One region of the Soehngenia sp. genome, then DNA from elsewhere that is predicted to be linked to it. Evidence: a T-box and tRNA genes for the amino acid it is inferred to sense, from the RefSeq annotation. Region 1 holds a T-box; the other holds one or more tRNA genes.
What was found. A T-box is a leader RNA that pairs with one kind of tRNA and senses whether it is charged. The one in region 1 lies ahead of leuS (leucine--tRNA ligase), so its partner is inferred to be a tRNA-Leu.

Region 1 (10,650 bases):
TATTGAAATAACTTTTTTAATTTGAGTTTCATTTTCTTTAAGTTCCTTGTACTCAACCATCCAAGAATTGATTACAACATCTGCTACTTTATCTAAGAAAGTGTCTTCAATCCCTAATAGTTTGCCATGCCTCGAAGCCCTTCTAATCAGTCTCCTAAGCACATATCCTCTTCCTTCGTTGCTTGGGACTACTCCATCGCTAACAAGGAAAGTTATCGCTCTAATATGATCTGTAATTATCCTTGCGGAAATATCTTTTTCTTTATCAGATCCATATTTATAGCCGCTTATCTCCAATACTTTGTTTAATATGTCTTTGATAGCTCCTATTTCGAAAATATTATCAGTATTTTCCATTATAGTTGCTATTCTTTCTAGTCCCATACCAGTATCAATATTTGGATTTGGTAGTGGATGATAAATCCCATTTTCATCTTTATCAAATTGTGTAAAAACTAAATTCCATACTTCTAAAAATCTATCGCAATCGCAACCTGGTTTACAAGTTTCTTTACCGCATCCGTATGCCGGGCCTCTGTCAACATATATTTCTGAACATGGCCCAGATGGTCCTACTTCAAGTTCCCAGAAATTATCTTCTTTGCCAAGTCTAACAATTTTCTCTTCCGGTATTCCTATCATCTTATTCCATAATTCAAAAGCTTCATCATCTTCATGATATACACTTACCCACAAATCGTTCGGATCAAGTTCAAGTCTCTCAGTTAAAAATTCCCATGCCCATGAAATAGCCTCTTTTTTAAAATAATCTCCAAAAGAAAAATTACCTAGCATCTCAAAAAATGTAGCATGTCTAGCTGTTCTCCCAACATTGTCTATATCACCAGTTCTAATACATTTCTGACATGTTGCCATTCGTTTACTAGGAGGTGTTTTTTCACCAGTAAAATAAGGTTTTAAAGGTGCCATTCCAGCTCCAATTAGTAAAAGTGATTTGTCATTCTTTGGCACTAATGAAAAACTAGGAGCTATTAAGTGCCCTTTATCTCTAAAAAATTCTAAATATTCTTTCCTTATATCGTGAAGCCCTAATTTTTTCATATTTACACCTCTCTAAGTATTATAAAAATCCTCCCTTTTAGGGAGGTTCTGTTACTCTTTTATTTTAGAATATATATCGGCATTTGTCAATCAACTACAACAATTCTCTAGATTCTTTATATTTCATTTTTATAAATCTAAATATTATCATCAGTATAGCTGTAACAGGAACAGCTAGTATCATTCCCAACACTCCGAATATTCCTCCACCTATTATTAAAGCTAAAAGAACTGTTAATGGGTGAAGCCCTATGCTCTGTCCCAATACTTTTGGGGCTAATATATTATTTTCAACCCATTGTATGACTACAAAGAAAACAGCTACCCATAATGCCTTTATAGGACTTGATAAAAATGCCAATACTACGGCTGGCAAAAATCCTAAAAATGGCCCTATGTATGGTATGATATCAGCTATAGCTGTAATCATTCCTATCACTATAGCAAAATCTATGTTCATAATCAAAAGGAATATAGCAGTCATTGTACCTACAAACAAAGCCATTAACAGCCTTCCTTTTATGAATTGATTCATTACATCGTTTATTTGATGAGCTAGCGTCAAAATATCATCTTTATATTTCAAAGGTATATATTCCTTTACTTTTTTAATAAAATAATTTTTGTCAATTAAAAGATAAAAAGTGATTATAGGTATAAGTATTAAAGTCAGTGCTTTTGATAAAAATCCACTTATACCAGAGATCATATTAGATATTCCATTAGAAATTGATTCTTGTAGCTTCTGAGTATTGCTTTCTATTACCCCTTCAATAGTTTTTAATAACTCAGGAGTAGAGGAAAATACATTATCATAATTTGAATAGAATTTATCAATAAATAAATTTATGTTGTCAACATACTTGGTTAGATTATCTGCTAAGTTTCTGATTTCCGAACCAGTTCTAGGAATAAATGATACTAATAAAATTGTAAAAACAATTAGAATAGCAACATAAACAACTGCTGTACTCACTATTCTTTTTAAACCCTTGTTTTGTAAATAATTTACTAACGGATTTAAAAAATAAGAAAATATTACTGACAATATTATTGCAAGTAAAATATCAGATAGAATTTTATATCTGTTAAATAATATATAAATTATATAGATTACTGCAGCAATAGAGGCAATAGATACCAGTATCTTTGTGTCATATTTTATTTTCTTTCTTTTTTCGACAAAATTATTTCCAATATTGATTAAGTAATAACTTAACAAAAACAACAATATTGTGAGTAATATCCATACTAATTTAACAAATAAATCCGGTGGAGTAGCTACGCCCATGCTTTGCCTCCTAAAAAAGATTTATTAATCCTCTATTTCATGAATTTCATGCAAATCTTCATCATCAAATTCAACATCTTCTAGTCCTTCTATTTTTACCCCAGATTTTTTAGAGTAATCAAGTAATGCCTTCCTTATAGCCTGTTCTGCTAAAACACTACAGTGCATTTTTACTGGTGGTAGTCCGTCAAGAGCTTCTGCCACTGCTTTGTTTGTGATTTGCATTGCTTCCTGTATAGATTTCCCTTTGACTAATTCTGTTGCCATACTTGATGAAGCTATAGCTGAACCACAGCCAAAAGTTTTGAACTTAACATCTGTTATAATCCCATCTTCAATTTTAAGATACATTTTCATGATATCTCCACATTTAGGATTACCAACTTCTCCTATACCATCAGCATTTTCAATTTCTCCTACATTTCTAGGATTCATAAAATGATCCATTACTTTTTCAGAATACATTATTTACCCTCCTGTGCTTTTTCATAAAGTGGTGACATCTGTCTTAACCTATCGACGATAGTTGCCAATTTTTCAACAACAAAATCTATTTCTTCTTTTGTATTATCTTTCCCTAACGACAACCTTAATGAGCCATGAGCTATCTCGTGGGGTAACCCAATCGCAAGCAGTACATGTGAAGGGTCTAAGCTTCCTGATGTACAAGCTGAACCACTTGATGCTGCAATCTTATGCATATCTAAGCTTAAAAGTAAAGATTCCCCTTCTATATATTTAAAACACATATTAACATTCCCAGGTAGTCTATTTGTGGGATGCCCATTTAGTCTAACATCAGGTATCTTTTTTTGTATGCTATCTATCAAATAATCTCTTAATTTAGTTATTTTTTCTGTATTTTCTTCTAAATTTGAATATGCTAATTCAATTGCTTTCCCCAACCCAACAATTCCAGCTACATTTTCAGTGCCAGCTCTTTTATTTCTCTCTTGGGCACCTCCATGAATTAATGGGTCAATTTTTATACCTTTTTTAATATACAAAGCCCCAACACCTTTTGGCCCATAAAGCTTATGTGCTGACATAGATAATAAATCAATATTCATTTCCTTTACATCTATTGGCAAGCTGCCAACTGCTTGTACAGCATCTGTATGAAACAATACATTGTGTTTCCTAGCTATAGCCCCTATTTCTTTGATTGGCTCAATTGTTCCTATTTCGTTATTTGCAAACATTATAGAGATTAAGATTGTTTCTTCTGTAATTGATTTTTCGAGTTCCTCTAGGGAAATCATCCCATATTCATCTACATCTAAGTAAGTGATTTTATAACCTTTCTTTTCTAAGTATTCACAAGCATGTAAAACTGCATGATGTTCAATTTTTGAAGTGATTATATGTCTTCCTTTATCTCCGAATTTAGATGCAATTCCCTTTATAGCCCAATTATCAGATTCAGATCCTCCTGCTGTAAAATATATTTCATTTTTATCTGCATTTATAGCTTTTGCAACTCTCTCCCTGGCTTTATCAATAGCTATTTTAGAATAATTGCTTAAATAATATATGCTTGATGGATTACCATAATATTCGCAAAAATAAGGTAACATTTCATCAAGCACTTCTTTACTGACAGGTGTTGTAGCAGCGTGATCCATATAAATGATTTTATCCACAGTACTCCTCCTTGTTATAAGTTTTTTACCATATTAGCATCCTCTACCATGTCTTGTAAAGTTATCGAATCTATTACTTGATCTATCCCGCTTTTTATCTTTGCTAATACTACTTTTGTTACACACATATCTTCCTTTTTACACTCAAAGCCATCACTTGAAACACAATCGGCAGGATAATTTTCTCCTTCTAAAGAACGCAATATCTCTCCTACTGTGATATCTTTAGGATGCCTAGTAAGCATATACCCGCCATATGCACCTCTAGAGCTAACAACAAGCCCATCTTTCTTTAGTGTTGAAAAAAGTTGTTCTAAGTAATTCTCACTCAAATCTTCTTCATCTGCAATAGATTTTATGGAAATTGGTCCCTCTCCATATGCCATTGCTAATTGATACATTGCCATCAATCCATATCTTCCCTTTGTAGATAATTTCATTATTTCACCTCTTTAATACCACCTAATTCTCTTGGTTTTATTTCTACATTATATTATATCCAAGTAATATTGTCAACTTTAAAACATATAAAAAGGTGCTTTTAAGCACCTTAATTAATATTTAATTTAATCTTTAATTTTTCGAGCATATCTTTAGTCATGCTATCTAAATCATATTTAGGACTCCATCCCCATTGTTTCCTTGCTTCTGAATCATCAAGTGAATTTGGCCATGATTCAGCGATCTTTTGTCTTACTGGATCGATCTCATAATGTAATTCAAATTCTGGTATGAACTTTCTAATTGATTTTGCAATATCTTCAGGTTCTATACTCATCGCAGTTATATTAAATGCATTTCTATGGACTAGCCTACTACCATCTGCCTCCATTAAATTGATTACAGCATCTAAAGCATCTGGTATATACATCATGTCCATATAAGTGCCCTTTTGTATATAACTAGTATATGATTTCTTTAAAATGGCATCATAATAAATGTGGACTGCATAATCTGTGGTACCGCCGCCAGGCAAAGTATTATATGATATAATTCCTGGATATCTAACTCCTCTAGTATCTACACCAAATTTTTTATAATAATAGTCACATAATAATTCTCCAGATACTTTTGTTACACCATACATAGTAGATGGTCTCATAATAGTATCCTGTGGTGTTAAGTCTTTTGGTGTATTCGGACCAAAAACTGCTATTGAGCTAGGAGTAAATATTTTTAGATTCTTCTCTCTAGCAATCTCTAGTACATTATATAAACCGGTCATGTTAATTTGCCAACATAAGTTTGGGTTTTTTTCGCCAACTGCAGACAAAATAGCAGCTAAATTTACAATTGTATCAATTTTATATTTTTCTACAACTTCAGAAATTTGTTTAGCCTCTAATACATTGATAATCTCAAATGGTCCTGATTCGATTAGGTCTTCTTTTCCAGACTTCTTTTCAATATCACTTATGACAACGTTATCCCTACCGTAAATATCTCGCATTTTTACAGCTAATTCTGAACCTATTTGTCCTAGGGCTCCAGTAATTAATATTTTTTTCATCATACACCTCCAAAATTATTATCCCGTTATTATTATAACATATTCTTACACAAATAAAAGTAAAAAAGCACTTAAATAAGTGCTTTTAATATACAAGTTAATACCAGCAAATTCCTATTGTTTTTGGACCAAGATGAGATCCTATTACCGGTCCAATCTCTTCAATATCTATTTTTATATTCAAATCAGGGTGTTTTTCTTCAAGCAATTCTTTGAATACTAAAGCTTCATCATAAGCTAATATTTGAAATATAGTAGCTCTATTAATTTCATCACCCACTAATTCTATAACCCTATCCAATGCATTTTTCTTTCCTCTAGCTTTTTCTAATAATGTAAGTTCTCCATCTTTAAGTTCAATGATAGGTTTTATATTAATTAAATTTCCTAAGTTAGCTTGTAGTGGAGAAATTCGTCCTCCTCTTTTTAGATATTCTAAAGTATCTGGTAGAGCTAATACCTTTAGTTTTGTCTTTTTATCTTCTAAATATGATGCTATTTCATCTGCATTTTTTCCTTCTTTTTTTAACATTACAGCATCTTCAATTAAAAACTTTAAAGCTGCCACAGTAGAAAGAGTATCAACAATAGTAATTTTTTTATCTCCTAATAATTCTTTAGCGGCTACTGCGCTATTGTATGTCCCACTAAGTTTAGAAGATAAAACAATTACTATTATTTCATCATATTTTTCAAATGATTTCAAATAAGCTTCTTTAAATTCTCCAACTGATGGTTGTGAAGTTGTTGGAAATGATTTGCTATTTTTGAATTTATTGAAATATTCCTCAAATTCACCTTTAAACCCTTCTTTATACTCTACTCCATCAAAAATGTAGTGAAGGGGAACTACTGTAATATCTTCCTTCTCAACATAATCTTTTGATAAATATGCTGTGCTATCTGTTATTATTTTTACACTCATTCTCTAACCCCCTATTTATATTATTTGAGTTCTGCTCACAAATTTGTAAGCAGAACTCAAATTTATTTTACCACAATATTATAGATTTTACTAGGAACATATATTTCTTTTATGATAGTCTTTCCATCAATAAATTTATTTACAACTTCATTTTTAAAGACCTTATCTCTTACAGAATCTTGTTCTTCATTTAATTGTATCTTAACTGTAGCTCTCACTTTGCCATTAATTTGAATTGGTATTTCAATTATTTCGTCTATAGTCTTATCCTCATCATATTTAGGCCATGTCGCTTTATTTAAATTTCCTTTAAGTCCAAGTATCTCCCACATCTCTTCAGTAATATGGGGTGCTACTGGATTTAACAATATTAAATAAGTTTCTATGTCTTTTTTAGTAATTCTTCCATAATCGTTAAACTCGTTTAATAAACTCATGAGGGATGCAATAGCTGTATTGAATTTTAAGTTTTCATAATCAAAAGTAACTTTTTTTATGGTTTTGTGTATACTTGTTTCTAGCTCTTTTGTATATTCATGTCCTTCAACAACAATTTCTTGTAGTTTCCAAACTCTTTCAAGATATCTTCTGCAACCCTTTAATCCATTATCTGACCAAGGTACACTTTTTTCAAAATCTCCAATAAACATTTCATATGTTCTTAAAGTATCTGCTCCATATTCATTTACAATATCATCTGGATTAATAACATTCCCTCTGGATTTAGACATTTTCTCATTGTTATTACCTAAAATCATTCCATGAGAAGTTCTTTTTATATATGGTTCGGGATCTCTAACAACACCACAATCATATAAAAATTTATGCCAAAATCTCGAATATAGTAAATGCAGTGTTGTATGCTCCATCCCTCCATTATACCAGTCAACAGGCATCCAGTATTCTAAAGCTTCTTTTGAGGCTAATTCATTATCGTTGTGAGGATCTGTATACCTTAAGAAATACCATGATGAGCCAGCCCATTGAGGCATAGTATCTGTTTCTCTTTTAGCAGCTTTACCGCATTTTGGACAAGTTGTATTTACCCATTCAGTAATATTTGCTAGTGGAGACTCCCCATTATCAGTTGGCTCATAATTTTCAACTTCTGGCAATAGTAAAGGAAGTTCTTCTTCTGGCACTTTTACCCAGCCACAGTCCTCACAATAGATCATAGGAATTGGTTCTCCCCAGTATCTTTGTCTAGAAAATACCCAATCTCTTAATTTATAATTGACTTTTCTTTTCCCTATATTGTTTTCTTCAATCCATTTAAGAATTTTCTCTTTTGCTTCTTTTATACTTAGCCCGTTTAAGAAATCAGAGTTTACCAATATTCCTTCTTCTGTACTAGTATATGCTTCTTTAGTAATATCCCCGCCGCTAATTACTTCAACAATTGGCAAATTAAATTTATTAGCAAATTCCCAATCTCTTTCATCATGACCTGGAACTGCCATCACTGCTCCAGTACCATAAGTAATCAATACGTAGTCTGATATCCAGATTGGTATTTCTTTATTGTTAACTGGATTTATAGCTTTTATTCCTTTTAATTCTACACCCGTTTTTTCTTTTGATAGTTCAGTTCTTTCGAATTCTGACTTTTTCATTACTTCTTCTCTATATGCAATAACTTCATCAAAATTTTCTATCAGATCTTTGTGCTCATCAATAATTTTGTGTTCAGGTGCTATTACCATATAAGTTGAACCAAAAATGGTATCAGGTCTAGTAGTAAAAACTTCGATTGGTTTATTCGTTTGAGCTATTTTAAAAACAAGTTCTGCCCCTTCTGATCTACCAATCCAGTTTTTTTGTTGCAATTTCACTCTATCAATATAATCTACTTTGTCTAGGTCATTAATCAATCTCTCGGCATATTCAGTTATTTTTAACATCCATTGATTTTTTACTTTCCTAACTACTTCTCCGCCACATCTCTCGCAATGACCTCCAACCACTTCTTCGTTTGCTAATCCAATCTTACAGCTTGGGCACCAATTAATAGGCATTTGTTCTTTATATGCAAGTCCTTTATCAAAAAGTTTTAAAAATATCCATTGTGTCCATTTGTAATAGCTTGGGTCAGTTGTATTTATTTCTCTTGACCAATCAAAAGAAAACCCGATTGACTTTAATTGAGATTTAAATCTTTTTATGTTTTTCTCTGTGACTATTCTAGGGTGTATTTTGTTTTTAATTGCATAATTTTCAGTTGGCAATCCAAATGCATCCCAGCCCATAGGAAATAAAACATTATATCCTTCAAGTCTTCTTTTTCTAGAAACGACATCTAATGCCGTATATGGTCTAGGGTGTCCAACATGCAACCCCTCTCCTGATGGATATGGAAATTCGACCAATGCATAATATTTTGGTTTATTGCTATTATTATATGCTTTGAATGTCTCTTCTCTATCCCAAATCTCTTGCCATTTTGATTCAATTTCCTTGTGATTATATTCTTTCATTATAAAACCCCCACTTACAAAAATTTAACCTTTCGCCATAGAGACGAAAGGTTTTCCGCGGTACCACTCTTTTTGATGATTCTATAAATCCACTCATTTTTATAACGAGATTTCCCGTCCAATTTTATTGGAAACTCAAAGGTGAGTTCGGATACCTTAAATATTGTCTTTCACCATCCGACAACTCTCTAAAATTTGAAGTGCATCCTACTATTCTTTTCATAGTTTTTATGAAATTTGCTTAAAGTATACCAGATACTAGTTTGAATTACAATAAAATTTTAAAAATCGCAGCTATTTACAGTTCTTGGAAATGGAATAACATCTCTGATGTTTGACATCCCTGTAATGTACATAACTGCTCTTTCAAATCCAAGTCCGAAGCCTGCATGTTTTACTCCACCATATTTTCTTAGTTCTAAATACCACCAATAGTCGTCTAAGTTCATATTATTTGCTTTCATTTTCTCCAATAAAACATCTAATCTTTCTTCTCTTTGACTACCACCAATTATTTCCCCAACTCCTGGAACAAGCAAGTCCATTGCTGCAACAGTTTTATTGTCGTCATTAACCCTCATATAGAAAGCCTTGATCTCTTTTGGATAGTTGATTACAAATATTGGTTTTTTAAATTCTTGCTCAGTTAAATATCTTTCGTGTTCTGTTTGCAAATCCATTCCCCATTCCACAGGGAATTGAAAATCCACTCCTGATTTTTTTAATAATTCTATTGCATCAGTATAAGTTAATACACCAAATTCCGAATTTACAATGTTTGTAAGTCTTTCAATCAATCCATTTGATATAAATGAATCAAAGAAATCCATTTCTTCTTTTGCATTTTCTAAAACATAGTTAATAATATATTTAAACATCTCTTCGGCTAATTTCATATCATCTTCTAAATCCGCGAATGCTATCTCTGGCTCAATCATCCAAAATTCTGCAGCATGCCTAGCAGTGTTAGAATTTTCAGCTCTAAAGGTAGGTCCAAATGTGTATACATTCTTAAAAGCTAATGCAAATGCTTCTGCTTCTAGTTGTCCACTTACAGTGAGGTTTGTTTCTTTACCAAAAAAATCTTCTTTGAAATCAATTTCGTTGTTTTCAGTTAAGGGTAAATTCTTCAAGTCTAAAGTAGTAACCCTAAACATCTCTCCAGCACCTTCTGCATCCGATGCTGTAATTATTGGTGTATTAACATAAACAAATCCACGTTCTTGAAAAAATTTATGAATTGCATAAGCCATCATTGACCTTACTCTAAAAACAGAGTTAAAAGTATTTGTCCTAGGTCTTAAATGTTGTATTGTTCTTAAGTACTCAAGAGAATGTCTTTTCTTTTGAATAGGATAATCATTATCTGAAGGTGCTAAAATTTCTATCCTATCTGCTCTAACTTCAAATGGTTGCTTTGCTTGTGGTGTCTCAACTAACATGCCTTTAACTTTTATTGCAGTATATATAGGCAGTTTTTCTATGATTTCAAAATCATTAATGTTATCTTCATACACAACTTGCAAATTCTTAAAAAATGTTCCATCATTCAATTCGATAAATCCTAATTTCTTTGATGATCTCTTTGTCTTAATCCATCCTTCAACTTCAACTTCTTTATCCATATAATTTTCACTTAGTTTGTAGATGTCTTTTACAGATAGTTTCATAATTTCCTCCTTTGATGTTATTACGTTTTGTAAACTTAAATGAAAATTGAGGACTCCAAACTCTCTATGGTACAA
Region 2 (10,650 bases), on a different contig from region 1:
AGGCTTAAGAAGCTACAATATTTATTCACCTTATCCAGAAGAAGCAAATAGAAAATTAACAGGTGTGCTAACAAACTATCATTTTGCTCCTACCGATTCGAATAAGAAAAATCTGTTGAGAGAAGGATATGAAGAAAAAAACATATTTATAACTGGAAATACAGTTATAGATGCATTAAAATACACTGTAAAAGAAGATTATGTTTTTAGTGCAGATAAGCTAAAAAATATCGATTTTGAGAAGAAAAAAGTCATATTACTAACTAGCCACAGACGAGAAAATATTGGGGAAAAAATGGAGAACATTTTTAGAGGAATAAAGAGAGCAGTTGAAGAAGTAAATGACGCAATTGTAGTTTTTCCAGTGCATTTGAATCCTAAAGTAAGAGAAATTGCAAATAGGGTATTTGATGGAAATGAAGATATATACCTTATAGAACCTTTGGAATATGAGTCATTTACAAATTTAATGGCAAAATCATTCATAGTAATCACTGATTCAGGCGGGTTACAAGAAGAGGCACCAGCTCTTGGAAAACCAGTTCTGGTTATAAGAGATGAAACAGAAAGACCTGAAGGTATAGAAGCAGGAACGGCTAGATTAGTAGGTACAAAAGAAGAAAATGTTTATATAAATTTAAAAAGACTATTGACAGATAACAGAGAATATTTAAAAATGGCAAAAGCTGTAAATCCTTATGGTGATGGAAATGCTAGCAAAAGAATAGTTGATATTTTAGTGGATAAATTATCTAAATAAACAGTTTTAGAGAAATAAGAAATACATATAAATGAAAATAACGACCTAAATATATTTGGAGGAGATTTGTTTGGAAAAGATTGTAGTTGAGAAAAGTCCGCCTTTGCAGGGAACTGTAAGAGTAAGTGGTGCTAAGAATGCTGCTTTGCCTATTTTAGCTGCTTCACTTTTAGGCACTGAGGATATAATATTAGATGAAGTTCCAAATTTAAAAGATGTGGAGATAATGTGTGAGGTCCTAAAATCATTAGGAAGTTTCGTTGAATATTTAGAGCCAAATACGATAAGAATAAATTCAAAAAATCTTAATAATTATGAGACAAAATATGAACTTATGAATAAAATGAGAGCTTCTTTTTTAGTTATGGGACCACTTTTAACAAGGCTTGGAAAGACTAAAAATTCTCTTCCAGGAGGCTGCGCAATAGGAGCTAGACCTATCGACTTGCATTTAAAAGGTTTCAAAGCTTTGGGGGCTGATATCAAACAAAATGATGATGAAGTGTCTGCTTACTCTGACAATTTAATCGGCAATACTGTATATTTAGATTTTCCTTCTGTTGGAGCTACAGAGAATATAATGATGGCTGCAACTATGGCTGAAGGAGAAACAATCATAGATAATGCTGCAATGGAACCTGAGATTGTTGACTTGTCTAATTTTCTTAACAAACTAGGCGCCGATATTAGAGGTGCAGGTACTTCGACTATTCGAATCAAAGGTGTGAAACATCTAGGTGGGGCAAGGCACTCGATCATTCCAGATAGAATTGAAGCGGGTACATTGATGATAGGTGCTGCAATAACTAAAGGTGATGTAACAGTAGAAAATGTTATTACAAGCCATTTAAAACCAATTACTGCAAAATTGAAGGAATGCGGGTGTATAGTAGAAGAAGATATTGACAGTATAAGGGTAATAGGAAATAATAATCTAAGAGCTATTGATATAAAAACTATGCCTTATCCTGGCTTTCCTACGGATATGCAGGCCCAATTTATGGCACTTATGACTATACTAGAAGGGAAAAGTACAGTTATAGAAACAGTATTCGAAAACAGATTTATGCATGTAGAAGAACTTAAGAAAATGGGTGCTAATATAACTATAGAAGAAAGATCTGCTACAATTGTAGGAATAAAAAAATTAATTGGTGCTGAAGTTAGGGCTACAGATTTAAGAGCTGGAGCAGCATTGGTATTAGCTGGATTAGTAGCAGAAGGGAAAACATATATTGACGAAATATATCATATTGACAGGGGTTATGATAAAATAGAAGATAAGTTTAGAAAACTAGGAGCTAATATCTATAGAATAGAATTATGATAAATGGAGATGATTTTAATGAGTGCACTTAGAGCCGATGTTGGAATTGATTTAGGTACCGCTTCAATTTTAGTGTATATCAAAGGGAAAGGAATAGTGCTAAGGGAACCATCTGTTGTTGCAATTGACCAGTATACCAATAAATTTTTAGCTGTAGGAGAAGAAGCTAGGAGAATGATTGGTAGGACTCCGGGAAATATTGTAGCTATAAGACCTTTAAAAGATGGAGTAATATCTGATTATGATATCACGCAGAGAATGCTAAAGTTTTTCATTCAAAAAGCTATAGGAAGAATGATCTTAAAGCCAAGGATTATAATTTGTGTGCCTAGTGGAGTAACTGAGGTTGAAAAAAGAGCTGTAATGGAAGCAAGCAGTGAAGCTGGAGCAAGCAAAACTTATTTAATAGAAGAACCTGTAGCTGCAGCTATTGGAGCAGGACTTGACATTACCCAACCAAGTGGAAATATGGTAGTTGATATTGGTGGTGGGACTACAGATGTAGCTGTTATTTCTTTAGGAGGAATAGTGGAAAGCAAATCAATCAAAGTAGCAGGAGATGAATGTGACGAGGCGATAGTAAAATATATCCGTAAGAAATACAATATGATGATTGGAGATATGACTGCTGAAAACATAAAAAAAGAAATAGGATGTGCATATCCATTTGAAAAAGAAAAGTTTGCTGAAGTAAAAGGTAGGAATTTGCTAAATGGATTGCCATTGACTATAAAAATATCGTCAAATGATATGCTTGAAGCTTTGAGCGAGCCGGTTAGGGAAATAATTGATGCAGTGCATTATGTGCTTGAGAGAACACCACCTGAATTAGCAGCAGACATAAGTAATTTTGGGATTTATTTAACTGGTGGGGGAGCACTACTTTATGGGCTTGATAAATTGATTGAACATGAAACTGGCATAAAAACCAAAATTGCAGATAATCCAATAGAATGTGTAGCTATAGGCACTGGAAAGTCATTAGAATCATTGAATTTATTGGAAAAAAATTCGCAAAAAATCGAAGAAAGTAGATATAGATAAAAAGGAGATGCTAAAGCATCTCCTTATTTAAATGGATAGACTAATTTATAATTAATTGCAGATCCATTTAATACAAATTCTACATATGAATAATTTTTTAAACCTTCGGGCGTTGATACATTTGAATCGTTTATTGTAATATACCTAACACCATCTTTTAACTCAGTTCTGCTTGTGTTTCCTACTTGCACCAAGAAAATATTTTTTCCTGTATTGCTAGCTTTGCTCAATACTTCATGCAGCAAATCTGACTCTAATTTATCAGCGAAATTTTTGTATGAAGCTGGTAGGGTTATTATTATATTTTTTTCTGGTCTTGTGTTTAAGTCATTTATTAATTTAGTCCACTGACTGCTGTCAAATGCTCTTATTCCTTCGTTATTAGATCTTAATGTGATAAAATAAGCATCACCATTTTTTGAAGTGCCATAGGATTTTGTTCCATCTATGATTGCATTGTGATTTATTCCGTTTCTAAACCCTGCACTCATATTACCCATTTGTATGCCTATGTTAGATGTTGAAAGTGAATTTTTAAGTCCTTTTAGCCTGCTAGTGTCGATTATTTTAGACATAAGTGTATTTCCAGTTATCTTCGGTTCTGTGTATACAGCAATCTTTTTGCTTTCATTAGTAGTTTCAACATTTTTTTCTAAGGGGTCAGTTACTTTAGTAGAAGCTGGATAACCATTAGTCATATACGGCGTTTGAGTATAAGATGTTAGTGCATCTATTAATATAGTTCCTGAAGGCTTTCTATCTGAATTAGTTTCTGCAACATAAATACGTTGTAAACTTATAGGATAGGATATTCCACTAGGGACACTTGCCTCTAAATATCTCCAATCATTAAAATCAATTGATTTAGAAAAGTCGATAACATATGACTTTCCAGCTTTGTCTATTATTGTACCTCTAAGCCAAGTATTTGAATTATCTCCCTTTACCCAAATTCCGATTTTGGGGGGATTTCCACTTAGAGGATAACCATTTTTTGTATGTGAAAAATTTAGATAAGCAGCTCTTGTGCCACTTCCTTTTGACATATCATATTTTAGTGCAATGCTTTTATTGCCATGTTTTGCTTCATTTACTAATGAAACACTTCCTGTTACATCATTAGGGTAGCTGGTAAAGTTAATATTTGTTTCAGTTTCAAAGGAGTTAACAACATTTTGAGTTGAACCAACTGAAACTAATATGCTCGAAACAGCATTTTGACTTCTTACAACTATAGCACCTGATCCATTTTTATTTGATGCATAGAATACACCATTTTTTACTTCTCCAATATCTCCTATCACTTCAAAACTTAAATTTGACAGACTCAAAGCTCCTGTTTTACCTTCTTCATCCTTTCCTACAAATGATCCAAGCGACCGTGAACCTCCTGGAGAAATATTGAATTTTTCTACAGATGGATTTATTTCTTTAACCTCTCCCAAAACTTCGACTTCTGCAGAAGTTTTTATTCCTTCATATTCACAAGTAATAGTTACTAAACCCTTGCTATTTGCCTTAAATACTAAATTTTCGACATAAGAGTCATCTGTTGAGGTAGACCATATTAACTTTTGTTTATCAATGTCAATTGGATTGTAATGCTGGTCAAAGCCTTGCACAGTAAAACTTACTTCACCCCCAGCAAATATTTTAGATGATTTAGGAATTATTTGTAAGTATGTTAAATCGCCAATAGGTGCATTTGAATACACGCCTAATCCATTTACTACTAATCTCTGGCTGCCTTCACTTGGGATATTCACTAGATATGGTTTTGAAACTCCTTTTGGTTTTAACGCCATAGTAGTAGAGCCACCGCCATCTAAATTTACGCCATTGTAAGCCCCTAAATCCTTTAGTACTGCTCCTAACATTGGTTGCTCAATTCCTTTAAAGGAGCTATGTCTACCATCTACTGTAACAAGATAAACTACATCATTGTCTTTATTTATTCCTATACCTGTTCTAGGATGTATACCAGCGCTTTGTATATTTGTTGAAGTAACCTGTCCGTTTTTTAGAACTATGCTGCCAGCACCTAATGCAGTTTTTATATTAAAGATGTCAGGTTTTATTTGTATATCAAGTTTTACTTCATCACCAATTTCGAGATCATTCAATAGATGGTTTTTTACTGCAAGTACATATGAATTATCTTCTCTAGGGATATTAAAAGGTTCCCCTCCAACTCTTTTCTCAGTGACGATGCCATTTACAATAAGAACCTCAACTAGCTCTTTATTATATGTACCGCCTAAAGATTTTGGACCCCAATTTTTGTCTAATAATGTTACAACAGTTTGATCTGTTGAAACTTTATTATATGTGCTTATGTTTATTGTTTTACCTGTCCTTAGATTTTTTGCAGACATGGTTTGATCCACATAATCAATGAAAGCATTATTGTTATAATCTATATAAAATGTTGGTAAAGTATAAGGACTTCTAATTGGTGATGTTATCAAAGTACTATCATTTATCAGAGTCCCTAGGGAATTTGGTACTGGATTATAGTTAAAATAATCTCCGTTTATCCCAGCGATAGCACCTGTTTTATCAACCATATTTGTTACAGTATCTCTTAAGCTCAATCCTTCTAGATTATACATTGCTTTAACTTGAGTGTACTCATCATTTAAATTTATCTTTATTACATTTATTTGCATCCAACCAGCTGTAGTAAATCTTTGTATCCTTTGATGAGTAGCTCCCAAAGAAAGAGGGGTCTCTTCAACTCTTTCATATATAGTGGCAGGCAATGTTGCAGTACTTGATGCTAATGTATAAGAAGGCATCACAATAAAAACAATAAATAATAATAAGGCTAAGCTAAATATTCTTTTTTTCATATCTTGCTCCTTTCTGTTTACACACTGCCTACATTATAGAGCATATATATTATTAAAGAGTTACAATTATATTACAAATATGTTACAAATAAAAAATCGCAGTCAAAAGACTGCGATTAAATCATTTAAAATATGGTCGGGGTGAGAGGATTTGAACCCCCGGCCCCATGGTCCCAAACCACGTGCGCTACCAAACTGCGCTACACCCCGACATCTTACCGACTTTTATATTATATAATATTAAAAAACAAAATGCAACAGTTTTTTTTAAATATATTTTATTTCATAATATGATTTGGTGCAGGTAACAGGAGTCGAACCTGCATGAAGATACCTTCACTAGAACCTGAATCTAGCGCGTCTGCCAATTCCGCCATACCTGCAACTAAATATAATTATATATAAATAGAAATAAAGATTCAATACAATTTTAGATTAGAAAAAAAATATTTCGGGTACATAATGAATGTAAAAATTTACAGGAGGGATCATGATGAAAAAAGTAGCAATATTGATTGAAAACATGTTTGATGAACAGGAATTGATATTCCCATACCATAGACTTAGAGAAGAATTTGAAGTAAATCTAGTCGGGAGTGAAAAAGATAAGGTTTACGAGAGTAAAGCCGGATTTAAGATTAAAAGCACTCACAGTTCTTCTGAGATAGATCCTGAAGAATATTTAGGACTAATTATTCCCGGAGGATTTTCTCCTGATTTTATGAGAAGAAATGAGAATACTAAAGAATTAGTAAGGAAAATCAATAAATTAAATAAGCCAATAGCAGCCATTTGCCATGGGCCTTGGATGCTCGCATCTTGTTGTGATCTTAAAGGAAGAGAGGTTACATCTTTCTTCAGCATAAAGGATGATTTAGTAAATGCAGGTGCAAATTGGGTGGATAAAGAAGTTGTTGTTGACGGGAATTTAATAACTTCAAGAAATCCTAATGACCTTCCTGCATTTATGAAAGAATTTTTAAAGTTAATTAAAAATTCTTGACATTGTTAATTTAACGCTATAAAATAATAAAAAACGATGAGGGTTGAAAGTAAGTTAGACCATGACTAAAAGAGAAGAAAGTTCACCGGCTGAAAGACTTTCTTAGTTAATACTAACTGAAATACCGCTTCCCGAGTTCTCATTCTGAACATAAGTAAGTTTGAGCGTGTGCTAACGTTAAGGTATTTTGATATTTAGGTGGATACAAGTATGTGCTTGTCCTTTTTAGGACAAGCACTATTTTTTTAGGAGGTGGATTTTATGACAGAATTTTTTGTTTCTAAGTTTGGAGGAAGCTCATTAGCCACCTCCAAGCAATATAAGAAAGTAAAAGAGATAGTAAATAAAAATGAGAATATAAAAGTGGTAGTGCCCTCTGCACCGGGGAAAAGAGATGAAAAGGATCATAAAATTACTGATTTGCTATATATGTGTCATCAATTATCTTCACATGGACTTAAATTTGATGATATTTTTAAGATGATAGCAGAAAGGTTTTTTGAAATCCGAGATAATCTTTCCATAGATGTAGATTTAGAAAAAATATTGGATGAAATAAAGACCAACATAGAAAATAATAGAAGCATAGATTATTGTGCAAGCAGGGGAGAATACCTCAATGGGATATTGCTTGCAAAATATTTAGGTTTTGAATTTATTGACGCAGCCGAAGTTATATTTTTTAATGAGATGAATGAAGTCGATGAAAAAAAGACTATTGAAGAATTGCAGAATAAAATCAAATTAGGAGACAAAAAAAGATATGTAGTTCCTGGATTTTATGGTTCATTTAAATCAGAGATTAAAACTTTTTCAAGAGGAGGTTCAGATATAACTGGTTCAGTAATAGCCAATGCTATAGACGCTAAGATTTATGAAAACTGGACAGATGTTTCAGGATTTTTAGTTGCAGATCCTAAAATTGTTGAAAACCCAAAAGAGATAGAGCATATAACATATAAGGAATTAAGAGAGTTATCTTATATGGGAGCTAAAGTATTGCATGAAGAGGCAATTTTTCCAGTAAAAAATAAAGGAATACCCATTCATATAAAGAACACAAACAGACCTTATGATAAAGGTACTTTAATCGTGCCAGATACTTGGAATTTTAGTAAAGAAAACTTGATAACTGGTATCGCAGGTAAAAAAGGATTTACTGTTATTACAGTTGAAAAAACTCTAATGAATAGCGATAAAAGTTTTTTGAGAAAATTGGTATCTGTGTTCGAAACAAACGATATTTCAATTGAGCATATGCCTTCAGGAATTGATTCAATTTCCATTATTGTTTCTGATATAGATTTAAATGGAAAACTTTCAAAAATCATTGAAGAAATACGCATTTATTTAAATCCTGACAATATAATTTCATCGTCAAACATGGCATTAGTTGCAGTAGTAGGTAGGGGGATGATTAGAACAAAGGGGATTTCAGCAAAAGTGTTTACAGCTTTATCTGATGCTGGAGTTAATATTCGAATGATATCACAAGGTTCGAGTGAATTAAACATAATCATAGGGTTAGAAAATAGTGATTTTGAAACAGCTATCAGAGCTATTTACAAGTCATTTTATAACTAAGGAGGGTTAGTTATGTTAAAAGTAGGCGTAGTAGGTGCATCTGGACTTGTTGGAAGAAATATCATAAGTATATTAGAAGAAAGAAAATTTCCTATTAAAGAATTAAAACTTTTTGCATCATCTAAATCTAAGGGGAAGGAAATATATTTTAACAATGATATCATATACATTGAAGAATTAAATGAGACATTTCTTGAAACTGATTTTGATTTGGTATTTTTTGCAGCTGGATCTAATATAAGTGAAAAGTATATACCTGAATTGATGAAAAGAGGAGTAATAAGCATAGACAATAGTTCATTTTTTAGGATGAGAGAAGATGTTGGGTTGGTAGTTCCTGAAGTAAATCCTGAGGATTTAAATATCAATAAAACTTTGATAGCAAATCCAAATTGCTCTACAATCCAAAGTGTAGTTGCCCTAAAACCGTTATATGATAAATATGGCATAAGAAGAATAATATATTCAACTTATCAAGCAGTTTCTGGTTCTGGTCAGAAAGGATTAAATGATTTAGCTACTGGCAGAAGTGATTTTTATCCATTTCAAATAAAAGGCAATGTTATTCCTCATATTGATTCATTTTTAGATAATGGCTATTCTAAGGAAGAAATGAAGATGATAAATGAAACAAAGAAGATACTTCATGACGATGATCTGAAGATAACTGCAACTACGGTAAGAGTTCCGGTTAGAGTTGGACATAGCATATCAATTAATGTTGAATTGAAAAGAGATTTTGATTTAAATGATATTAGAGAAACTTTAAGCCAATTTAATGGAATTGTGGTAGTTGATGATGTAAAAAACAATAAATATCCTATGCCAATTCATGCTGAGGGCAGAGATGAGGTTTTCATAGGTAGGATTAGAAGGGATTATAGTACAGAAAATGCCTTAAACTTATGGGTGGTAGCAGATAATGTTAGAAAAGGCGCAGCGACAAATGCTATTCAGATCGCAGAAGAACTTCTTAAGAAAGGAGATATCTAATGATTAATATAGCTCTTTTAGGGTTTGGAACTGTAGGGATTGGTGTTTACAACATGATTATGGAGAGGAAAGATTATCTTGAACTGATTTTAAAAAATCAGATAAACATTAAAAAGATCTTGGTAAAAAACCTCAATAAAGATAGGAAAGTAACGGTAAAACCTGATATTTTAACGATTGATGAAGACGATATATTTTTAGATGAAGAAATTGACATAATAATAGAACTTACTCCAAGCATAGATGATGCTTATAGGTATGCTAAAAAAGCTCTTTCACAAAACAAACATTTCATTACTTCAAATAAAGCCTTAGTCAGTGCATATTATGAAGAGTTATCTACATTATTTGAAGATAAAAATTTAAAATTTCTTTATGAAGCCAGTGTAGGTGGTGCAATACCAATCATTAGAGAATTAAAAATCCAAATAAAGTTAAACGAAATAACCAACATTCGTGCTATTTTAAATGGAACTACAAACTATATACTTTCAAATATATATGAAAAAAACATAAGTTTTTACGAAGCTCTTAAAAGAGCTCAAGAATTAGGATATGCAGAACAAAATCCTAGTGATGATATAGATGCAATAGACTCAAAAAGAAAGATTAGGATACTTTCTACACTTGGATTTGGTACAAGCATAGTTGAAGATGATATTTTATTTCATGGAATTGGGAATATATCATCTTATGATATAAATATATTTAAAGAAAGAGGACTTAAAGTCAAACTTATTGCAAATGCAAATGCTTTTAATGGAAAATACGAAGTAAGTGTATTTCCTACAGCAATAGGCGCAAAAGATATTTTTTACAATATAGATTATAGAAAAAACATAATTAGTTTTACAGGAGATAAGGTCGGTGAATTGAGTTTTATTGGCGAAGGAGCAGGAATGTATGAAACAGCAAATTCGGTATTATCTGATTTAATTGAAACAATTTTAGACAAAGACTTTTCAAATCCATTGAGAGCTAGGGGATTTGAAAACGCAATATCCAACTTCAAAGGCATTTTTTATCTAAGAATGAGTAACGAAAAAATAAATATACCTAAAGAGTATATTAAAGAAATCATATCTGA

Region 2: it has a tRNA-Leu gene. The T-box ahead of leuS (leucine--tRNA ligase) is inferred to sense a tRNA for this amino acid. The anticodon was not compared.

What each region holds. Positions count from the first base shown of each region.
Region 1 is NZ_JBSQIL010000028.1:48-10,697, reverse strand. It holds gene alaS (alanine--tRNA ligase) at 1-1,062, opposite strand, end outside; gene ACTB1H_RS05095 (AI-2E family transporter) at 1,157-2,353, opposite strand; gene nifU (Fe-S cluster assembly scaffold protein NifU) at 2,378-2,818, opposite strand; gene nifS (cysteine desulfurase NifS) at 2,818-3,996, opposite strand; gene ACTB1H_RS05080 (RrF2 family transcriptional regulator) at 4,011-4,436, opposite strand; gene ACTB1H_RS05075 (L-threonine 3-dehydrogenase) at 4,547-5,506, opposite strand; gene ACTB1H_RS05070 (DegV family protein) at 5,604-6,431, opposite strand; gene leuS (leucine--tRNA ligase) at 6,494-8,905, opposite strand; T-box leader at 8,942-9,137, opposite strand; gene asnS (asparagine--tRNA ligase) at 9,187-10,575, opposite strand.
Region 2 is NZ_JBSQIL010000001.1:81,029-91,678, forward strand. It holds gene wecB (non-hydrolyzing UDP-N-acetylglucosamine 2-epimerase) at 1-760, shown strand, start outside; gene murA (UDP-N-acetylglucosamine 1-carboxyvinyltransferase) at 831-2,087, shown strand; gene mreB (rod shape-determining protein MreB) at 2,106-3,131, shown strand; gene ACTB1H_RS00370 (phosphodiester glycosidase family protein) at 3,155-5,983, opposite strand; tRNA gene ACTB1H_RS00375 (tRNA-Pro) at 6,117-6,193, opposite strand; tRNA gene ACTB1H_RS00380 (tRNA-Leu) at 6,280-6,366, opposite strand; gene ACTB1H_RS00385 (type 1 glutamine amidotransferase domain-containing protein) at 6,477-6,986, shown strand; gene ACTB1H_RS00390 (aspartate kinase) at 7,248-8,570, shown strand; gene ACTB1H_RS00395 (aspartate-semialdehyde dehydrogenase) at 8,583-9,563, shown strand; gene ACTB1H_RS00400 (homoserine dehydrogenase) at 9,563-10,650, shown strand, end outside.